One region of the Cytobacillus sp. FSL K6-0129 genome, then DNA from elsewhere that is predicted to be linked to it. Evidence: a T-box and tRNA genes for the amino acid it is inferred to sense, from the RefSeq annotation. Region 1 holds a T-box; the other regions hold tRNA genes.

What was found. A T-box is a leader RNA that pairs with one kind of tRNA and senses whether it is charged. The one in region 1 lies ahead of metG (methionine--tRNA ligase), so its partner is inferred to be a tRNA-Met.
Region 2: it has a tRNA-Met gene. The T-box ahead of metG (methionine--tRNA ligase) is inferred to sense a tRNA for this amino acid. The anticodon was not compared.
Region 3: it has a tRNA-Met gene. The T-box ahead of metG (methionine--tRNA ligase) is inferred to sense a tRNA for this amino acid. The anticodon was not compared.

What each region holds. Positions count from the first base shown of each region.
Region 1 covers NZ_JBBOXM010000001.1:3,347,240-3,354,060, reverse strand. The annotation lists gene MHI57_RS16885 (aminoglycoside 6-adenylyltransferase) at 1-99, opposite strand, end outside; gene metG (methionine--tRNA ligase) at 161-1,801, opposite strand; T-box leader at 1,882-2,157, opposite strand; gene MHI57_RS16875 (hypothetical protein) at 2,583-3,122, opposite strand; gene MHI57_RS16870 (hypothetical protein) at 3,432-4,142, shown strand; gene MHI57_RS16865 (hypothetical protein) at 4,233-4,430, opposite strand; gene MHI57_RS16860 (cytochrome c biogenesis CcdA family protein) at 4,450-5,181, opposite strand; gene MHI57_RS16855 (nucleotidyltransferase domain-containing protein) at 5,228-5,797, opposite strand; gene MHI57_RS16850 (hypothetical protein) at 5,794-5,916, opposite strand; gene MHI57_RS16845 (class I SAM-dependent methyltransferase) at 5,941-6,678, opposite strand; gene MHI57_RS16840 (Cof-type HAD-IIB family hydrolase) at 6,693-6,821, opposite strand, start outside.
Region 2 covers NZ_JBBOXM010000001.1:2,239,050-2,245,870, reverse strand. The annotation lists rRNA gene MHI57_RS11305 (23S ribosomal RNA) at 1-243, shown strand, start outside; rRNA gene rrf (5S ribosomal RNA) at 514-630, shown strand; tRNA gene MHI57_RS11295 (tRNA-Glu) at 661-735, shown strand; tRNA gene MHI57_RS11290 (tRNA-Val) at 740-815, shown strand; tRNA gene MHI57_RS11285 (tRNA-Thr) at 831-906, shown strand; tRNA gene MHI57_RS11280 (tRNA-Lys) at 921-996, shown strand; tRNA gene MHI57_RS11275 (tRNA-Leu) at 1,006-1,087, shown strand; tRNA gene MHI57_RS11270 (tRNA-Gly) at 1,111-1,185, shown strand; tRNA gene MHI57_RS11265 (tRNA-Arg) at 1,189-1,262, shown strand; tRNA gene MHI57_RS11260 (tRNA-Pro) at 1,271-1,347, shown strand; tRNA gene MHI57_RS11255 (tRNA-Ala) at 1,371-1,446, shown strand; tRNA gene MHI57_RS11250 (tRNA-Met) at 1,472-1,545, shown strand; tRNA gene MHI57_RS11245 (tRNA-Ser) at 1,562-1,654, shown strand; tRNA gene MHI57_RS11240 (tRNA-Met) at 1,669-1,742, shown strand; tRNA gene MHI57_RS11235 (tRNA-Asp) at 1,746-1,822, shown strand; tRNA gene MHI57_RS11230 (tRNA-Phe) at 1,842-1,917, shown strand; tRNA gene MHI57_RS11225 (tRNA-Tyr) at 1,931-2,014, shown strand; tRNA gene MHI57_RS11220 (tRNA-Trp) at 2,018-2,091, shown strand; tRNA gene MHI57_RS11215 (tRNA-His) at 2,098-2,173, shown strand; tRNA gene MHI57_RS11210 (tRNA-Gln) at 2,190-2,261, shown strand; tRNA gene MHI57_RS11205 (tRNA-Cys) at 2,266-2,336, shown strand; tRNA gene MHI57_RS11200 (tRNA-Leu) at 2,341-2,422, shown strand; tRNA gene MHI57_RS11195 (tRNA-Gly) at 2,440-2,510, shown strand; tRNA gene MHI57_RS11190 (tRNA-Ile) at 2,518-2,594, shown strand; tRNA gene MHI57_RS11185 (tRNA-Asn) at 2,605-2,679, shown strand; tRNA gene MHI57_RS11180 (tRNA-Arg) at 2,695-2,768, shown strand; gene MHI57_RS11175 (FixH family protein) at 3,072-3,827, shown strand; gene MHI57_RS11170 (DUF4931 domain-containing protein) at 4,024-4,788, shown strand; gene rodA (rod shape-determining protein RodA) at 4,921-6,093, shown strand; gene MHI57_RS11160 (Ger(x)C family spore germination protein) at 6,136-6,821, opposite strand, start outside.
Region 3 covers NZ_JBBOXM010000001.1:2,032,856-2,039,676, reverse strand. The annotation lists rRNA gene MHI57_RS10115 (23S ribosomal RNA) at 1-974, shown strand, start outside; rRNA gene rrf (5S ribosomal RNA) at 1,286-1,403, shown strand; tRNA gene MHI57_RS10105 (tRNA-Val) at 1,413-1,488, shown strand; tRNA gene MHI57_RS10100 (tRNA-Thr) at 1,505-1,580, shown strand; tRNA gene MHI57_RS10095 (tRNA-Lys) at 1,595-1,670, shown strand; tRNA gene MHI57_RS10090 (tRNA-Leu) at 1,688-1,772, shown strand; tRNA gene MHI57_RS10085 (tRNA-Gly) at 1,792-1,866, shown strand; tRNA gene MHI57_RS10080 (tRNA-Leu) at 1,873-1,961, shown strand; tRNA gene MHI57_RS10075 (tRNA-Arg) at 1,978-2,051, shown strand; tRNA gene MHI57_RS10070 (tRNA-Pro) at 2,060-2,136, shown strand; tRNA gene MHI57_RS10065 (tRNA-Ala) at 2,160-2,235, shown strand; tRNA gene MHI57_RS10060 (tRNA-Met) at 2,261-2,337, shown strand; tRNA gene MHI57_RS10055 (tRNA-Ile) at 2,351-2,427, shown strand; tRNA gene MHI57_RS10050 (tRNA-Ser) at 2,434-2,526, shown strand; tRNA gene MHI57_RS10045 (tRNA-Met) at 2,540-2,613, shown strand; tRNA gene MHI57_RS10040 (tRNA-Asp) at 2,617-2,693, shown strand; tRNA gene MHI57_RS10035 (tRNA-Phe) at 2,713-2,785, shown strand; tRNA gene MHI57_RS10030 (tRNA-His) at 2,795-2,870, shown strand; tRNA gene MHI57_RS10025 (tRNA-Gly) at 2,873-2,943, shown strand; tRNA gene MHI57_RS10020 (tRNA-Ile) at 2,951-3,027, shown strand; tRNA gene MHI57_RS10015 (tRNA-Asn) at 3,038-3,112, shown strand; tRNA gene MHI57_RS10010 (tRNA-Ser) at 3,116-3,206, shown strand; tRNA gene MHI57_RS10005 (tRNA-Glu) at 3,210-3,281, shown strand; gene glgB (1,4-alpha-glucan branching enzyme) at 3,461-5,350, shown strand; gene MHI57_RS09995 (glucose-1-phosphate adenylyltransferase) at 5,343-6,485, shown strand; gene MHI57_RS09990 (sugar phosphate nucleotidyltransferase) at 6,523-6,821, shown strand, end outside.

The DNA of each region.
Region 1 (6,821 bases):
TATATTTGTTCTGGAACCGTTCATATAGACAGCAAAAATCCTCTCTTCGTTTTTTGCAAAGTCTATAATCGTAGCCATCATTTCTGTTTCTGACCTCATCACTTCACCACCCAAGTATTGGTTCTTTGTTTGCTAAGTAAAGTCCTGCTTCCGGCGATTATTAGATAAGTGATTGTGCTTGTAATCTCGTTAATTCTTTTTCAATGTTCTCTACATCAATGCGCGCAAACAATGGTTCAACTGGTGCAGTGAGTGTCACACCATTCAAAACAACCTCTTGCCATCTCCGCTCTTGGACATTGAGTAATTCAAATACCTTTTCACTTGAAAACGGTAAAAAAGGAGAAAGTAATTGCGCGAGGTTGGCAAGAAGATAAACACAATTAGCTAACGTTTTTTCACAAGTTCCTTGATCCTCATGCCATTGTTGCCATGGCTTTTGCTCATCAAAATATTTATTAGATTTTCGCACATAGGCGAATATATTCTCTAGGGCTTGCTTCATGCTCCCTTGTTCAATGAGGTTTCCAACTTCTTGATATAAGCAGTTAATTTCTCCTTTTATCTTTTCATCAATATCCGTCGTTGTAATGACACCGGCAAATGATTTTTCAATAAACTTCAACGTACGATTCACAAAATTCCCATATGCACCGAGCAATTCGCTATTATGACTATAGATAAACTCTATCCAAGAAAAATCGGCATCGCGATTCTCCGGTGCATTAATCGTAAGAAAGTAGCGAATCGAATCTGGTTCATATCTTTCTAAGAAATCAGGCACCCAAACAGCCCAATTTTTACTCGTCGATAACTTCTTTTTTTCTAAAGTAACATATTCGTTGGAAATCACCCTTGTCGGCAATGCCGCAATTCCTATTCCTTGTAAAATGGCGGGCCAAATGACCGTGTGGAACGGGATATTATCTTTTCCGTGCACATAATACGAGGTTGTTTCATTTGACCAAAAATGATGATCATCCTGATTGTTTTCTTCGGCCCACTTTTTACTTGCTGAATAATAGCCTGAAACCGCCTCAATCCATACATACACCTTTTTATCTTCATAACCAGAAACAGGGACACTGACACCGATTGGTAGATCTCGAGAAATGGCTCTGTCGTGCAAGCCTTCACCTAAATACCTTTTCGTTAAATGCAGTGCATTCTCTCTCCATAAATGTTGCACCTCAGCCCGTTGTGTATATTTCTCCAAATCAGCTTGTAAGTCACTTAGTGCAAAATAAAAATGTTCTGTCTCCCTTGTCGTCGGTGTGTGACCACAAATTTTACAGCTGCGTTCATGAAGTTCAAGGGGCTCTAAGATGGTTGCACAATGATCACATTGATCACCTCTGGCAGGTTCATTGCAAACTGGACATAATCCTTCCACATAGCGGTCTGGCAAGAACTGCTGACAATGGTCACAATAGGTTTGCTCTACCTTTCGCTTGTAGATCAAGCCTTTTTCTAAAAGCGCTAAAAATATTTCTTGTACTACATGATGATGATGAGCTGTATCTGTTCTTGTATAAATATCATAAGAAAAACCTAATTGCGTAAAGCAATCAACAAACTCTTGGTGATAGTGATCCGCTATCGCCTGCGGCTCTACCCCCGCCTGTCTTGCCTTCACAGTAATCGGTGTACCATTACAATCACTGCCTGAAACATATAGCACTTTTTCTCCTTTTAAACGATAATATCTTGCCAAAATGTCTCCAGGTAGCAAACTTGAAACATGACCGAGATGTAAAGATCCATTTGCATAAGCCCACGCCCCACCAATAAAAATACTCATCTTCTATTCCCCCTAAATTGTTAGCCTGATTGATTGAGACATGACTGCAAACAAAAAACCTCGCCCCATAGCTATTTCTAGCTAAGGGCGAGGTTTACACCACGCGTTACCACCTTATTTCACAAATAGGTTACCCTACTTGCCTCATCAAGTACGCCAGTCCCAATCGGCCTTTATACTGTGACATTGATAACGAGTGCCAAAACTCGGTGTAGCCTACTTATACTTATAAACAAGTATGTTCAGTACACAGCTCAGAGACCATTTTCGAATGATTGCTTTTTGCTTCTTCTCAGCTACCGAAGCTCTCTGCTTAAAAAACGACACATTCTACTTTTTCTCTTCATTGCTTTTAGAGTGAAAATATTTAAATGTAATTGTAATCAACTGGGTTTTGAAAGTCAATGGGAGAAGTGAAAGGCAAATGTGTTTTGCTCGGCTTTCGTGGCGGATTTTCTGGCTGAGTGACTCGCTAATGCTATTTGCTCGGCTTTCGTGGCTGATTTTCTAACTGAATGACTCGCTAATGCCCTATTTGCTCGGCTTTCGTGACGAATTTTCTGACTGAATGACTTGCTAATGCTATTTGCTCGGCTTTCGTGGCTGATTTTCTGACTGAATGACTCGCTAATGCTATTTGCTCGGCTTTCGTGGCGGATTTTCTAACTGAATGACTTGCTAATGCTATTTGCTCGGCTTTCGTGGCGGATTTTCTAACTGAATGACTCGCTAATGCTATTTGCTCGGCTTTCGTGGCGGATTTTCTAACTGAATGACTCGCCTATGCTATTTGCTCGGCTTTCGTGACGGATTTTCTGGCTGAATGACTCGCTAATGCTATTTGCTCGGCTTTCGTGGCGGATTTTCTGACTGAGTGAATCGCTAATACTATTTGCTCGGCTTTCGTGACGGATTTTCTGGCTGTATGACTTGCTAATGCTATTTGCTCGGCTTTCGTGGCAGATTTTCTGACTGAGTGACTCGCTAATGCTATTTGCTCGGCTTTCGTGGCGGATTTTCTGACTGAGTGACTCGCTAATGCTATTTGCTCGGCTTTCGTGACGGATTTTCTGGCTGAATGACTTGCTAATGCTATTTGCTCGGCTTTCGTGACGGATTTTCTGGCTGAATGACTTGCTAATGCTATTTGCTCGGCTTTCGTGGCGGGTTTTCTAGTTGAATGGCTCGCTAATGCTATTTGCTCGGCTTTCGTGACGGATTTTCTGGCTGAATGACTTGCTAATGCTATTTGCTCGGCTTTCGTGGCGGATTTTCGTGCTGAATGACTCGCTAACGCTTCCTTTTTTACTTTTTTCACCATTGTTGGTTGTGTATTTCGGCCAAATCACGGGTCTTTATCTATTTCTCGGCGGCACGGGAAAACAATATTTGCCGACGATTTATCTTTCGATTACCAATGAAAGGCCTGGGCTCATAGGGCAGGCACGCGGCGTCATCTACCACTGACCATGGATTATTCTTTTCCCTCTCATAGCTTACTTATTACTACTATTGGCCTTTTATCTCGTCTCGTCAGGTTAAATAACCAGACAAATAAAAATTGGCGGAGGATGACTCATTTATGATTTTTGGGTATATAGAAGGGTAGAGAAATAGGAGGGGAATCACCATGACCATTGAATCCATCATCATTGGCGTTATTCTTATATTCATTCAACTTTTTGCACTAAGGATTATTAAATGGCTACCAATGAAAGAGCAGAAAATACTTTCACTTTCCGGCGGTGTGGCGATCGCTTATGTATTTGTATATATTCTCCCTTCCATGCATGAAGAACAAGATAAGTTAGGTGGCACACTAGCGATCGATTCCGAACTATACTTCTTAGGGTTGATCGGATTAATTGTTTACTATAGTGTGTATAAATTCGCAAAATCTACAAAAGCGCAAAAAATGAACCAAAACGCCGCCTATTTTGTGCAAGCAACTTTTTTCGCTATCTATACATTTATGGTTTCTTATATTGTATTCTCATCTGATGTTCACTCTGGTGAAGCTTTATTTTATGGATTAGCCATCGGTCTTCACTTTATCGGCATATCCTATCATATTGGAAAAGAAAACGAGGATATTCACCATCAATACGGACGCTTTCTATTTGCGATAGCTACGCTTATAGGGGCACTTGCCGGATCAATGGGCCCTACTACAGGGTTATTCGTCCACTCCATCATCGCTTTCAGTTCAGGCGCAATGATCTTTAATGTCATCAGTAAAGAGTTACCGGAGGAAGACTATGCCCACCTGCCCACTTTCTTATTGGCTTCCCTTTTGTACTCATTGATTCTCTTTACTCTTAAAACCGTCTTTAATTGGTAAATAAAAAGAGAAAACCCAATTTAAATGACATGAGCAAATTCCCAGAAACATTTGTTCATGTCTTTTTTATGGTTTTGTACTCAACTCTTCCTACTTACTTTTTCTGTAAAGTATAGCACTAGTAAGAATCATAACGACTGTACCAATCATTAATAAACTGTTTGGGATCCAATACAATTCACTCGGTAAAGTACTAAAAAATATGATAGACAGCACGATCAAAGGTAGCATGCCTAAAATAAACAGACGGATGATTGGGTTTTGCCACTTTATATTAAACTGATTCAACTAATTGTCCCCCTTTGTGCTAACTAGTAATCATCCCCCACAACCCTTTCAAAAAGAATTCCGCCTTCGCTCCCCAAATGTTGATGACATACACTTGATCAAAATAGACCATTACCCCAATAATAATCAAAATGAAACCACCCATTTTCATCAAATGACTCGAATATTTATGAAAGAATCGCACCTTCTCAATAGCAAAACCTAGTAAAATAAACGGTATAGAAAATCCTAACGAATAAGCTGTAATATGGATAAAAGTTTGTTCTGGTGGTTGAGCCAAACTAGCGTAAATAATAGCACCTAAGATGGGGCCAATACATGGGATCCAAGCGGCAGCAAAAATGACGCCTACTAAGTATGAACTCAAAAAAGTTCCTGCTTGTTTATATTTAAAGAGGCGTATCTCCTTCATAAGAAGTTTCGGCTGAAAAAAACCCATTAAAAATATCCCCATCATAACAAGGAAAATCCCACCAAACATGCGAATGAGATCATTATATTCTCTAAAAAACTCCCCAAGAAAACTCGCAGAAAAACCCAATACATAGTTTAAAGATGCTAATCCGAAACAAAACGCAACCGCATGAAGGATTACCTTCGACTGTGCACCATGCTTTTGTTTCAGGTCATTTACCGATACCCCGGTAATATAAGAGATAAAAGTCGGATATAACGGTAGCGTACACGGAGAGAAAAATGCCAATAGCCCGCCTAATAATGCTAAGGTTACTGTCATATTCATTATATCCATCACTAGGTATCCTCCTGATCCATTTAAGTAAGTGTATTTCAGTATCTTACAGTAATTCTAACCACTTATGATATGGCATATGTAATTGCATCGCCGTTTGTAGCCATTTCTTTTCTTCAGAAGATAGGAAATCGACGACTCGAAGAAAGTCCTCTTGATCTTTCGCTCTCGTATCTTTCGCTTTATATAACAACACCACTTCGGGGCTCAAATATGGAATATCTTCTATGTGTACGGACTTCATTTTTTCAAATGAATAACGAATACGCTCATCTCTTCTAAAGATCCAATCGTTATGTTGGATTTCATTCAACAATACCTCTAAAGAAGTACCATTTATCACATTCTGGCAATGAATTTCATGAATCGGTCGCTGTAAGTTTTCTCCTTCCCAAATAACTAGTTCACCATTCACCACTTTCTGAAGCCTCCATTGTTTAAGGTGATTTTTTACATGCGCTTGATCATGACGAAATACAGCGATTTCAATATCTTTATGTTCTCTAGTCTTTTGACCGATATGCAAATCAATCGCCCAACCACCCGCAATAAACCACGGTTTATCAAATCCCGACATGAGTTCCTTTATTCTATGACAAAGTTGGAACTCCGTCATAATTTCAACCCCATATATAAAGCTCCTGCTACCGGATTGTACGTATATGGCGGAATCTCATAAAACTGGTTAAGAGAATAATTTCTTGAAACGACCAATTCATCTACTCCTTTCTTCAACAACCAACCATCATTGATATTAAGCTACTCGTATTTAGTCGCCGAAATAATGATCATCATGGGTCTTCTCATTTCATTCTTCATTTCCTCTGTATGCATCATATGTTCTGGTGGCTTTGGTTCCACTACTCTTGTGATTTGAAAACCTTGCTTTAGTAAGCCATCAAGATAAGTAGTCAAAGTTTTATGGTATTTCGTTACTTTTTCTCCCAAAAAGGTTGTTTGTCTTTCTCCTTCAAAGAAATAATGGTCGACAGGAAAATGAGAAACCTCTTGCTGTGCATCATAGAACCAATCTTGACTACCTTGTGCTGTAAAAATAGGATGTTCTACAGAAAAAATAAATTGTCCTCCTTTTACCAATCCCTTATGAACATTATTAGCCACTTCTTCAAAGTCAGGTACATAGTGTAGGGCAAGCGAACTTACTATCACATCATAATGCCTCTCCTTTATTTGCATATCCTCTATTGTGGATCGAATATATGTAACATTTTCATAGTCTTGTGACATTGTTTTTGCTTTCGAGATCATTTTTTCAGAAATGTCTACTCCCACAACTGATTTAGCTCCATGCTCTGCCGCGAATCGGCAATGCCAACCGAAACCACAACCTAAATCTAAGACGGTTTTATCCTGAAAGGTCGGCAGCATACCTTTTAATGTTTGCCATTCTCCAGCTCCTTCTAAGCCTTTTACCGATCGTGTCATTTGGCTATATTTTTCAAAAAAGGATGCTTGATCATATATATTCTCCTTCATAACGAACCTCCTTCTTATAAAATATTGAACTTCTTTAATGCCTCATAAATCCCTCCTTCACTTGCCCTAGAAGTCACATAATCCGCAGCAGTCTTAACGCCTTGGCTACCATTCCCCATCGCAATTCCTAGCCCAACAAGTTT
Region 2 (6,821 bases), 1.1 Mb from region 1:
ACGAGAGGACCGGGATGGACGCACCGCTGGTGTACCAGTTGTCTTGCCAAAGGCATCGCTGGGTAGCTATGTGCGGAAGGGATAAGTGCTGAAAGCATCTAAGCATGAAGCCCCCCTCGAGATGAGATTTCCCATAGCGCAAGCTAGTAAGATCCCTGAAAGATGATCAGGTTGATAGGTTAGAGGTGGAAGTGTGGCGACACATGCAGCTGACTAATACTAATCGATCGAGGACTTAACCAAAAACGAAAAGCGAAAGCGCCTTGCACAGGTGCGACAAGCATAAGACAGATTTGACAGGAGGTTGTTCTTTAACCTCATGACAAATTTGACTTATGACCTCGAGCACCTAGGCGCTGTAGCTGGACAATACGAAATGCGGGCGGCTCCAAGCCGCCGCAGCTAGACAGCACTACGTAAGTAGTCGCATCAGCAACGCATAGGCGATTACTCATAAATATCTTCTTCAACATTACCTAGTTTTGAGGGAACGATTCCCTTACAATTTCATAGTCCGGTGGCGATAGCGAGAAGGTCACACCCGTTCCCATACCGAACACGGAAGTTAAGCTTCTCAGCGCCGATGGTAGTTAGGGGCTGTCCCCTTGTGAGAGTAGGACGCTGCCGGGCAAACTACCCCAATTTTTGGGGTTATTTTTTGGCCCCTTGGTCAAGCGGTTAAGACACCGCCCTTTCACGGCGGTAACACGGGTTCGAATCCCGTAGGGGTCACCATTTTGGAGGATTAGCTCAGCTGGGAGAGCATCTGCCTTACAAGCAGAGGGTCGGCGGTTCGATCCCGTCATCCTCCACCATTTTTGTGTTTATTTGCCGGCCTAGCTCAATTGGTAGAGCAACTGACTTGTAATCAGTAGGTTGGGGGTTCAAGTCCTCTGGCCGGCACCACTCGTCCTTTGTACGAGCCATTAGCTCAGTTGGTAGAGCATCTGACTTTTAATCAGAGGGTCGAAGGTTCGAGTCCTTCATGGCTCACCATTTATATTTGCGGGTGTGGCGGAATTGGCAGACGCACCAGACTTAGGATCTGGCGCCGCAAGGCGTGGGGGTTCGACTCCCTTCACCCGCATTAGTATTTTATAATGAATATTTGCGGAAGTAGTTCAGTGGTAGAACATCACCTTGCCAAGGTGAGGGTCGCGGGTTCGAATCCCGTCTTCCGCTCCATATGCGCCCGTAGCTCAATTGGATAGAGCGTTTGACTACGGATCAAAAGGTTAGGGGTTCGACTCCTCTCGGGCGCGTTTTGTATCGGGAAGTAGCTCAGCTTGGTAGAGCACTTGGTTTGGGACCAAGGGGTCGCAGGTTCGAATCCTGTCTTCCCGACCACTAGATATACATATATATTTTTAGGGGCCTTAGCTCAGCTGGGAGAGCGCCTGCTTTGCACGCAGGAGGTCAGCGGTTCGATCCCGCTAGGCTCCACCAATTAATTTTATACAAAATATTCTATGGCGGTGTAGCTCAGCTGGCTAGAGCGTACGGTTCATACCCGTGAGGTCGGGGGTTCGATCCCCTCCGCCGCTATTGCTTTTTTATTAATGGAGGAATACCCAAGTCTGGCTGAAGGGATCGGTCTTGAAAACCGACAGGGGTGTTAAAGCCCGCGGGGGTTCGAATCCCTCTTCCTCCGCCATTAATATTTATTATCGCGGGGTGGAGCAGTCCGGTAGCTCGTCGGGCTCATAACCCGAAGGTCGCAGGTTCAAATCCTGCCCCCGCAATCTGGTCCGGTAGTTCAGTTGGTTAGAATGCCTGCCTGTCACGCAGGAGGTCGCGGGTTCGAGTCCCGTCCGGACCGCCATTTACATATTTATTATTTTGGCTCAGTAGCTCAGTCGGTAGAGCAAAGGACTGAAAATCCTTGTGTCGGCGGTTCGATTCCGTCCTGAGCCACCATTTAGTCTTTTTTGGAGGGGTAGCGAAGTGGCTAAACGCGGCGGACTGTAAATCCGCTCCTTCGGGTTCGGCAGTTCGAATCTGCCCCCCTCCACCATCTAGGGGTATAGTTTAATGGTAAAACGAAGGTCTCCAAAACCTTTGATGTGGGTTCGATTCCTACTACCCCTGCCAATTATGGCGGTTGTGGCGAAGTGGTTAACGCATCGGATTGTGGTTCCGACATTCGTGGGTTCGATTCCCATCAGCCGCCCCATTTTTAAACATTTTATTGGGCTATAGCCAAGTGGTAAGGCAACGGATTTTGATTCCGTCATTCGTAGGTTCGAACCCTACTAGCCCAGTTATGGCAGCATAGCCAAGTGGTAAGGCAGAGGTCTGCAAAACCTTTATCCCCGGTTCAAATCCGGGTGTTGCCTTTATGCCGGTGTGGCGGAATTGGCAGACGCGCACGACTCAAAATCGTGTTCCTTCGGGAGTGTCGGTTCGACCCCGACCACCGGTATGTTGAAGTTCTTAAATGCGGGTGTAGTTTAGTGGTAAAACCTCAGCCTTCCAAGCTGATGATGAGGGTTCGATTCCCTTCACCCGCTTAAATAGGGGCCTATAGCTCAGCTGGTTAGAGCGCACGCCTGATAAGCGTGAGGTCGATGGTTCGAGTCCATTTAGGCCCACCATTTATATTATTCCGCAGTAGCTCAGTGGTAGAGCATTCGGCTGTTAACCGAACGGTCGTAGGTTCGAATCCTACCTGCGGAGCCATACATATTTTAGTTTGCGCCTTTAGCTCAGCTGGATAGAGCAACAGCCTTCTAAGCTGTGGGTCAGAGGTTCGAATCCTCTAAGGCGCGTCAAAGCTCTTAAATCTTCTATAAGGTTTATGAGCTTTTTTTGTATGATTAATTTTAAATTAAGCTTCTAGGCATCTAGTTGAAAGCTTTGTAGATAAGTACAAAAAAAAAGCTTCCATGAATGGAAGCTAAAAAGGGGGATTTACACTTGTAATAGAAGTTTCTCCAAATAAATCTTTTTTTATACCTATATTTTCTTTATTTTACATATTTCTCTCATTAACAAATTATTTCACTTTTCTAACACATATTATTAGTAATATAGATGAGAAAGATTAGATGTTTAAGAAAGAGGGGCTTTTTATGAAGAAGTGGATATCAACCTTTTCTGTAATTATGATTATTTTTCTTGCTGCTTGTGGAAATGCAGAGAATGATGCAAACTCTAGTGGTGGGGAAGGATCAGTTCCTGCTGCAATCGATGCCAGTATCTCGATACCAAGTCAGATTAAAAGGAACGAAGAAGTACGCTTGGAAGTTACTGTTACTCAGGGAGACGAGTCTGTGGAAGATGCAGATGAAGTAAAATTTGAATTGTGGGAAGATGGGAAAAAGGATAATGGTGAATTAATAGAAGCAGAACACGAGAATGATGGCAAGTACGTTGCATCCTATACATTTGAAAAAGATGCTATCTATCATATTCAGTCACATGTCACCGCAAGAAGTATGCACACTATGCCTAAAGTTAAAGTGGCGGTAGGCAGTGCTGAAATAGATAACGAAGAAGAAAATCAAGGCCACAGCGCACATGAGCATGATGGAAATGTAGCGATACATATAAGTCCTACTGCTGATATTAAGACGAATGAGGAAACTCCATTTGATATTCATATTACTAAAGAAGAACAAGGACTTGAAGAGGCAAATGTGAGGTTAGAAATCGTTCAGTCAATTGATGATCATCAGGTGGCATGGGTAGATGCAGTAGAGGAAACTAGTGGGATGTATACAGCAACACATGCATTTACTGATAATGGAACATACAAGATTGTCGTTCATGTAGAAAATGATGAAGGATTACATGAACATAGTGAATTTGAGGTCATAGTAAATTAACAGTAGAAGAAAGATATTTGCATATGCAAATATCTTTTTTATCTTATTTAATAATGTACTTTTGTTTTCATGTTACGCAAGTGAAGTTGCCTTTAATATTGATGAATTTTATACTAATCATAATCAAACTTTCACACTATAAAGAAGAAGCCCTTTATAATAGAAGTAAGTAATTGAAATCAGGAGAGAATAACAAATGACAAATACTCATTTATTTTTTAATACAAGCATTGGTAAACAGAAACCTAATAGTATAAGGAATAAAGAACAAGTGTGTCCGTTCTGTCAGAGAGAACAATTGACGAAGATTATAGCGGAGGATGGTCCGATCATTTGGTTGGAGAATAAATATCCCGTATTAGAAAATGCTCATCAAACGGTCTTAATCGAGACAGATCAGTGTGACACGGAACTTTCACAGTATGATGACAACCATTTAGTCAGATTGATTACATTTGGTTTAGACAATTGGTTAAGTATGGAGAAAAGTGATAAATATAAATCTGTGATTTTTTTCAAGAATCATGGTCCTCATTCAGGTGGAAGCATTGCTCATCCTCATATGCAAATTGTAGGTTTATATGATGTCGTATATCAAAATAAGGTGCAGGCTGACGATTTTGTAGGAGAGTTAATTGATCAACATGGTGATACTGAATTTTCTTTATCTAATAAACCACGTATTGGTTTTTATGAATTTAATGTTAAATTAGGACAGAAAAAGGATATCGCAGCGTTTGCTAAATATATTCAAATGGCAACCAAATATATTTTGAGGTATTTTCCTTTTACATGTAACAGCTATAATCTATTCTTTTACCATTTCGAGAATGAAATATTTGCAAAAATTGTCCCTCGATATGTAACAAGCCCTCTTTTTATCGGATATTTCTTGCCACAAGTACCTAATAACATCATGTGGATGGTGAAGGATATTCAAAGTAAATATGTACAATTATAATATGCATTTTTTCTTTGTTACAAAAAAGAAATATACGTAGCTGTTGTGATTTTCATCTAAAAAAAATATAATGAAGTATTGTACACAGATTATTTTTAATGAAGAGCCTTTGTTTCATAAGGAGATTGATTAATGACTTCTAAACGAACGACAACATCGAGAATTGATTATACTTTAGTTCTTATTTTATTTTTATTGTTTTTAGTGAGCTGTATTTCTATATATAGTGCACAAACGACTGAACAATACGGTGAGAATTTTTTACTAAAACAAATTGTATGGTATGTAGTGGGAATAGGGATTATACTAGCAGTCATTACATTAGATGCTGAACAATTAAAGAAAATTTCTTGGTATGCTTACGGTTTTGGACTATTGCTACTTGGGTTTCTTGTTGTCGCACCTGAAAGTATTGCTCCTGTAATTAATGGAGCGAAATCATGGATACGGCTGCCTGGTCTTGGACAAATACAGCCTGCTGAGTTAGTAAAGGTTTTTCTCATATTAGCTTTAGCCAGGGTCATCGATGACCATCATCAAAAGACACAATTAAAAACTGTGAAAACAGATTTTTTCCTATTATTTAAAATGCTAATTGTTACTGGGTTCCCTTTGTTACTCATCATGCAACAACCAGATTTGGGGACTTCCTTGGTAATTTTAGCGATTTTGCTCGGAATGGTTTTTATCTCAGGTATCACTTGGAAAATACTTGCGCCTATTGTAAGTGTAGGTGTAACTTTAGTTGTTGGTATTTTTTATTTTGTATTGTGGCATCCAGAGTTGTTGGAGAAATATTTGGGCGTGAAGGAATACCAATTGGGGCGAATTTATTCTTGGATCGATCCTTATAATTATCAAAGTTCTACAGGTTTTCAACTAACGCGCTCCTTACTTGCAATCGGTTCTGGTGAGACAACAGGAAAGGGCTACGGCACAAGAGAAGTTTACTTACCAGAAAGTCACACAGATTTTATTTTTAGTATCATAGGAGAAGAGTTCGGTTTTATTGGGGCAAGTGTGGTTGTTAGTTTATTTTTCTTATTGATTTATCATTTGACTAAAATAGGTATTAGTACGAGAACGCCATTCTATACATATGTTTGTGTAGGGGTAATTAGTTTAATAACTTTCCATGTCTTTCAAAATATCGGAATGACAATTGGTGTTTTACCGATTACAGGAATCCCACTACCGTTCATTAGTTATGGAGGAAGCTCACTAATGGGCAATATGCTCGCTATGGGGCTAATTTTTTCAATTGGATTTCATAGTAAACGGTACATGTTTTCCAGATCTTCGTAGGAAAAAGAAACCCGAGAATTTTAAATTCTCGGGTTAATGCTGTTAGATAGATGCACCAGTATCCAGTATAATTACCTTCGCATCAACTTTAATGTTTAAGTCAGGATATCCCTTTTTCCATTCTTTATAATCAAAATTGCGTATTTTTGTGCTATAAACCTTACCTATTCCGATTGGATCGGCATTATCTTCTTGAAATGACTGAATAAGCGCTGAACATTCATTTTTTATTTTCTTATTGATGAAATTCGTTATCTCTTTTATTTTTTTATCATCCAAATTATTTCCTGAATATTCTTTTATATTACCTTGGACCTTAATTTTAATGGTGATGTTTGTTGGATCCTTTTTATCTAATTTATATTTATGGTTGGAATGTATACTTTTAATAGCCACTTTTTGACCATCCGGCAAGTCGATAGAGAAATCACCTCTACTATAACGATCAACGAGTAATTTAAAATAAAATAATTTATCACTAGGGAGAATTTTATATGCAGCATGATCTTTGAATAATGATATGCCGGCTAGTTCTATTTCTTGCTCATTGATTTTTTTGATATGTGGTAAGAAGATATCCTTCCCTTCTTGATAAAAATCTCTCATAAATAAAGTTAAGTTCGTTTTAGGTAAATCTCCATAGTCAACATTGTGTTCAATTAAGTCAGAAATAAAAGTTCCATTCCCTTGAGGGCCATATTCACCTGTTAAAATTTCCTCCGTACTAC
Region 3 (6,821 bases), 1.3 Mb from region 1:
TAAGGTAGCGAAATTCCTTGTCGGGTAAGTTCCGACCCGCACGAAAGGCGTAACGATCTGGGCACTGTCTCAACGAGAGACTCGGTGAAATTATAGTACCTGTGAAGATGCAGGTTACCCGCGACAGGACGGAAAGACCCCGTGGAGCTTTACTGTAGCCTGATATTGAATTTTGGTACAGCTTGTACAGGATAGGTAGGAGCCTTAGAAGCCGGAGCGCTAGCTTCGGTGGAGGCGTCGGTGGGATACTACCCTGGCTGTATTGAAATTCTAACCCACATCCCTTATCGGGATGGGAGACAGTGTCAGGTGGGCAGTTTGACTGGGGCGGTCGCCTCCTAAAGAGTAACGGAGGCGCCCAAAGGTTCCCTCAGAATGGTTGGAAATCATTCGTAGAGTGTAAAGGCACAAGGGAGCTTGACTGCGAGACCTACAAGTCGAGCAGGGACGAAAGTCGGGCTTAGTGATCCGGTGGTTCCGCATGGAAGGGCCATCGCTCAACGGATAAAAGCTACCCCGGGGATAACAGGCTTATCTCCCCCAAGAGTCCACATCGACGGGGAGGTTTGGCACCTCGATGTCGGCTCATCGCATCCTGGGGCTGTAGTCGGTCCCAAGGGTTGGGCTGTTCGCCCATTAAAGCGGTACGCGAGCTGGGTTCAGAACGTCGTGAGACAGTTCGGTCCCTATCCGTCGTGGGCGCAGGAAATTTGAGAGGAGCTGTCCTTAGTACGAGAGGACCGGGATGGACGCACCGCTGGTGTACCAGTTGTCTTGCCAAAGGCATCGCTGGGTAGCTATGTGCGGAAGGGATAAGTGCTGAAAGCATCTAAGCATGAAGCCCCCCTCGAGATGAGATTTCCCATAGCGCAAGCTAGTAAGATCCCTGAAAGATGATCAGGTTGATAGGTTAGAGGTGGAAGTGTGGCGACACATGCAGCTGACTAATACTAATCGATCGAGGACTTAACCAAAAACGAAAAGCGAAAGCGCCTTGCACAGGTGCGACAAGCATAAGACAGATTTGACAGGAGGTTGTTCTTTAACCTCATGACAAATTTGACTTATGACCTCGAGCACCTAGGCGCTGTAGCTGGACAATACGAAATGCGGGCGGCTCCAAGCCGCCGCAGCTAGACAGCACTACGTAAGTAGTCGCATCAGCAACGCATAGGCGATTACTCATAAATATCTTCTTCAACATTACCTAGTTTTCAGAGAATGATTTAAAATTTCTCTTGAAAATTTTATTAAAGACGTTATAATAATATATGTCTTTAAAAAGTCCGGTGGCGATAGCGAGAAGGTCACACCCGTTCCCATACCGAACACGGAAGTTAAGCTTCTAAAGCGCCGATGGTAGTTAGGGGCTGTCCCCTTGTGAGAGTAGGACGTTGCCGGGCATACATATTGGAGGATTAGCTCAGCTGGGAGAGCATCTGCCTTACAAGCAGAGGGTCGGCGGTTCGATCCCGTCATCCTCCACCATTTTTTGTGTGTATTTGCCGGCCTAGCTCAATTGGTAGAGCAACTGACTTGTAATCAGTAGGTTGGGGGTTCAAGTCCTCTGGCCGGCACCACTCGTGCTTTGTACGAGCCATTAGCTCAGTTGGTAGAGCATCTGACTTTTAATCAGAGGGTCGAAGGTTCGAGTCCTTCATGGCTCACCATTTGATCATTTTAATATGCGGGTGTGGCGGAATTGGCAGACGCACCAGACTTAGGATCTGGCGCCGCAAGGCGTGGGGGTTCGACTCCCTTCACCCGCACCATTTTTCATTTTAAATATTTGCGGAAGTAGTTCAGTGGTAGAACATCACCTTGCCAAGGTGAGGGTCGCGGGTTCGAATCCCGTCTTCCGCTCCAATATGTGCCGGGGTGGCGGAACTGGCAGACGCACAGGACTTAAAATCCTGCGGTAGGTGACTACCGTACCGGTTCGATTCCGGTCCTCGGCACCATTCTTTTTAAAATTAAGCGCCCGTAGCTCAATTGGATAGAGCGTTTGACTACGGATCAAAAGGTTAGGGGTTCGACTCCTCTCGGGCGCGTTTTGTATCGGGAAGTAGCTCAGCTTGGTAGAGCACTTGGTTTGGGACCAAGGGGTCGCAGGTTCGAATCCTGTCTTCCCGACCACTAGATATACATATATATTTTTAGGGGCCTTAGCTCAGCTGGGAGAGCGCCTGCTTTGCACGCAGGAGGTCAGCGGTTCGATCCCGCTAGGCTCCACCAATTAATTTTATACAAAATATTCTATGGCGGTGTAGCTCAGCTGGCTAGAGCGTACGGTTCATACCCGTGAGGTCGGGGGTTCGATCCCCTCCGCCGCTACCATAGATAGAATGATGGACCTTTAGCTCAGCTGGTTAGAGCAGACGGCTCATAACCGTCCGGTCGTAGGTTCGAGTCCTACAAGGTCCACCATTATTCGGAGGAATACCCAAGTCTGGCTGAAGGGATCGGTCTTGAAAACCGACAGGGGTGTTAAAGCCCGCGGGGGTTCGAATCCCTCTTCCTCCGCCATTCATATTATTATCGCGGGGTGGAGCAGTCCGGTAGCTCGTCGGGCTCATAACCCGAAGGTCGCAGGTTCAAATCCTGCCCCCGCAATCTGGTCCGGTAGTTCAGTTGGTTAGAATGCCTGCCTGTCACGCAGGAGGTCGCGGGTTCGAGTCCCGTCCGGACCGCCATTTACATATTTATTATTTTGGCTCAGTAGCTCAGTCGGTAGAGCAAAGGACTGAAAATCCTTGTGTCGGCGGTTCGATTCCGTCCTGAGCCATCTTTTATGGCGGTTGTGGCGAAGTGGTTAACGCATCGGATTGTGGTTCCGACATTCGTGGGTTCGATTCCCATCAGCCGCCCCATTGCGGGTGTAGTTTAGTGGTAAAACCTCAGCCTTCCAAGCTGATGATGAGGGTTCGATTCCCTTCACCCGCTTAAATAGGGGCCTATAGCTCAGCTGGTTAGAGCGCACGCCTGATAAGCGTGAGGTCGATGGTTCGAGTCCATTTAGGCCCACCATTTATATTATTCCGCAGTAGCTCAGTGGTAGAGCATTCGGCTGTTAACCGAACGGTCGTAGGTTCGAATCCTACCTGCGGAGCCATATGGAGAAGTACTCAAGTGGCTGAAGAGGCGCCCCTGCTAAGGGTGTAGGTCGGGCAACCGGCGCGAGGGTTCAAATCCCTCCTTCTCCGCCAGTTGGCCCCTTGGTCAAGCGGTTAAGACACCGCCCTTTCACGGCGGTAACACGGGTTCGAATCCCGTAGGGGTCATAAAAAAGAAGCTGTCAACATAAGTTGACAGCTTCTTTTTTATGTGGCTAACACTTTTTGGATGTTATATTATCTGTCATTAGATGTCAAAATAATTCGAAAAATAACAAGGGATTTTTATACTTAAGACGAATTATTTAAGAAAGAGTAATGTAATACAAGGAGTGGAATGAATTAAGATGAATACAACTGCATACCCCACTGAATTCGAAATGCACTTGTTTCATGAAGGAAGCTTATTTAAGGCATACGAACTGTTTGGATCACACCGTCATAAAGAAGGAGATAATTGGGTTACTTCCTTTACTATCTATGCTCCACATGCCACCTCAATATCATTAGTTGGTTCTTTTAATCATTGGAATGGCGAAGGTTTTTCATTAGATAAAGTAAATAAAGAGGGGATATGGAGAATTCAGCTAGATGGAGATTTAACAGGAGAACTTTATAAATATGCAATTAAGAACAAGGATGAACAAACTTTTTTAAAGGCTGATCCTTTTGCTTTTTGTTCAGAATTACGGCCTAGTACTGCTTCGATTGTTTATTCCTTAGAAGGTTACAAATGGAAGGACCAAGGCTGGCAAAAGGAAAAACAACAAAGGAAAGCATTTTCAGAACCTATGATGATATATGAGATGCACTTAGGTACATGGAAAAAGAGGAATGGCCTTTTATTGACATACAGTGAACTAGCAGAAGAAATCATTCCTTACGTAAAGGAGCATGGTTTTACACATATTGAATTGATGCCTATAATTGAACACCCTTATGATCGTTCATGGGGGTATCAAGGAACAGGCTATTATTCGGCTACTAGTAGATATGGTGAACCAAAAGATTTAATGTTTTTTATTGATCAATGTCATCAAAATAATATTGGTGTTATTTTAGATTGGGTACCAGGACATTTCTGTAAAGATCAACATGGGCTATATTGTTTAGATGGTGAATATGTTTATGAATACGAAACAGAAGCTGATAGGGAAAATTTTGTTTGGGGTACAGCTAATTTTAATTTAAGTAAAACAGAGGTTCATAGTTTCCTCATATCCAATGCTATTTTTTGGATGGAAAAATACCATGTCGATGGATTTAGAATTGATGCAGTATCAAATATCATTTTTTGGCCTAATAACGAGAATAGGGAAAATCCATTTGGTATTCAATTTTTACAGAAATTAAATAAGGCTGTTTTTGCTTATGATCCTTCTATCTTGATGATGGCAGAGGATTCTACAGATTGGCCCCAAGTAACGGCTCCTGTTCACTATGGCGGATTAGGTTTCAGTTATAAATGGAATATGGGGTGGATGAATGATGTATTATCTTATATGGAGAAAGCCCCACATGAACGGCAATACCACCATAATAAAATGACTTTTTCATTAATGTATGCATACTCCGAAAATTTTCTCTTACCGTTATCACATGATGAGGTTGTCCATGGGAAGAAATCCCTGCTAGACAAGATGCCAGGAGATTATTGGCAAAAATTTGCCCAATATCGTTTGCTCTTAGGTTTTATGATGACACATCCAGGTAAAAAGCTGTTATTTATGGGGTTTGAGCTAGGACAATTTGCCGAGTGGAAAGATGAAGCTGAGTTGGATTGGCACATACTTCAGTATGAAATGCATGCAAAAACGAATCATTATGTGAAGAAGTTAATAAAGTTATATAAGAGATCTAAATCATTATATGAATGGGACCACAGATCAGAAGGTTTTGAGTGGATTGATGCTAATAACCATCAGCAATCCATTTTTTCATTTATTCGTAAAGGAGTAGAAGAACAAGAAATATTAATTGTTGTATGTAACTTTTCCCCTCAAGTATATATGAATTTTCGAATGGGTGTTCCTAAAAATGGGAGTTATAGAGAAGTGTTTAATAGTGATAATAATGAATTTGGTGGCTCCCATTGTATTAATAAACGTGTATTAAATACAAAAAAACTATCCTATCATGGAAAACCATACAGCATCGAAATGACGATACCACCATTCGGTATTTCAGTTTTACGTCCTGTTAGAAAAAGAAAAAGGAGTGATGTTGTAAATGGCTAACAAGAAATGTGTAGCGATGTTGCTTGCTGGAGGCAAAGGAAGCCGCCTTAATTCTTTGACGAAGGAGCTTGCTAAACCAGCTGTACCTTTTGGAGGTAAATACCGCATCATCGATTTTACACTTAGTAATTGTACAAATTCAGGCATCGATACAGTCGGTGTACTAACACAATATCAACCGCTAATACTCAATTCATATATTGGCATAGGAAGCGCTTGGGATTTGGATAGAAGAAATGGCGGTGTGACAGTACTTCCCCCATACAGTGAATCTTCTGAAGTCAAATGGTATACAGGTACGGCAAGTGCTATCTATCAGAATATCAATTATTTAGAGCAACATAACCCCGAATATGTATTAATTTTATCAGGTGACCATATTTACAAAATGAACTATGACCTAATGCTAGATTACCATATTAGTAAAGGAGCTGATGCGACAATCTCTGTTATAGAGGTCCCGTGGCATGAAACAAATCGTTTTGGTATTATGAATACTTCTTTAGATATGAGAATAGAAGATTTTGAAGAAAAACCTGAGCAAGCAAAGAATAATTTAGCATCAATGGGCATTTATATCTTTAAATGGTCAGTACTAAATGAGTTTTTACAAAAGGATAATCAAAATAAGGACTCAAGCCATGATTTTGGAAAAGATATTATTCCTGAGATGTTGAAGTTAAATAAGAAACTTTATGCCTATCCTTTTAATGGTTATTGGAAAGACGTTGGTACAGTTCAAAGTCTATGGGAAGCTAATATGGATTTATTAGATGACAATTGTGAGTTAAATCTTTTTGATCAAGACTGGAGAATTTACTCAGTTAATCCTAACCATCCTCCACAATATATTTCTCCACAAGCAAAGGTCAAACAATCTTTAGTAAATGAAGGATGTACGATTGAAGGCGAGGTAATCAAATCAGTTCTCTTTCAAGGTGTAGCGATTGATAAAGGGTCTGTTATTAAAGAGTCAGTAGTTATGCCAAATACAAGGATTGGTAAGAATGTCATATTAGAAAAAGTCATTGTCCCATCTAATATAGTTATACCAGATGGGACAGTAATTAAAGAAAGAAAAGAAACAAGTGAAGCATTGTTAATCACGCCAGAAAGTATTTGTCATTTTGCATAAATGTAGAACTGTATGATTTTTACTGGGGGGATATTGATTGAATAATCGTTTATTAGGAGTCATTGATGCGACAACTTATCATAAGGGACTGGATGAGTTAACCCTTCATCGTTCTTTAGCTGCTGTTCCTTTTGCTGGAAGATATAGACTAATAGATTTTATTCTCTCTAATATGGTCAATTCAGGAATAGAGAGTGTGGCGATTTTTCCGAAATATCAATACCGATCTTTGATGGATCATCTAGGATCGGGGAAGAACTGGGATCTAGATAGAAAAAGAGATGGTCTTTTCTTCTTCCCATCACCGATGATTGATAGTTCAAATAGTGGGATTGG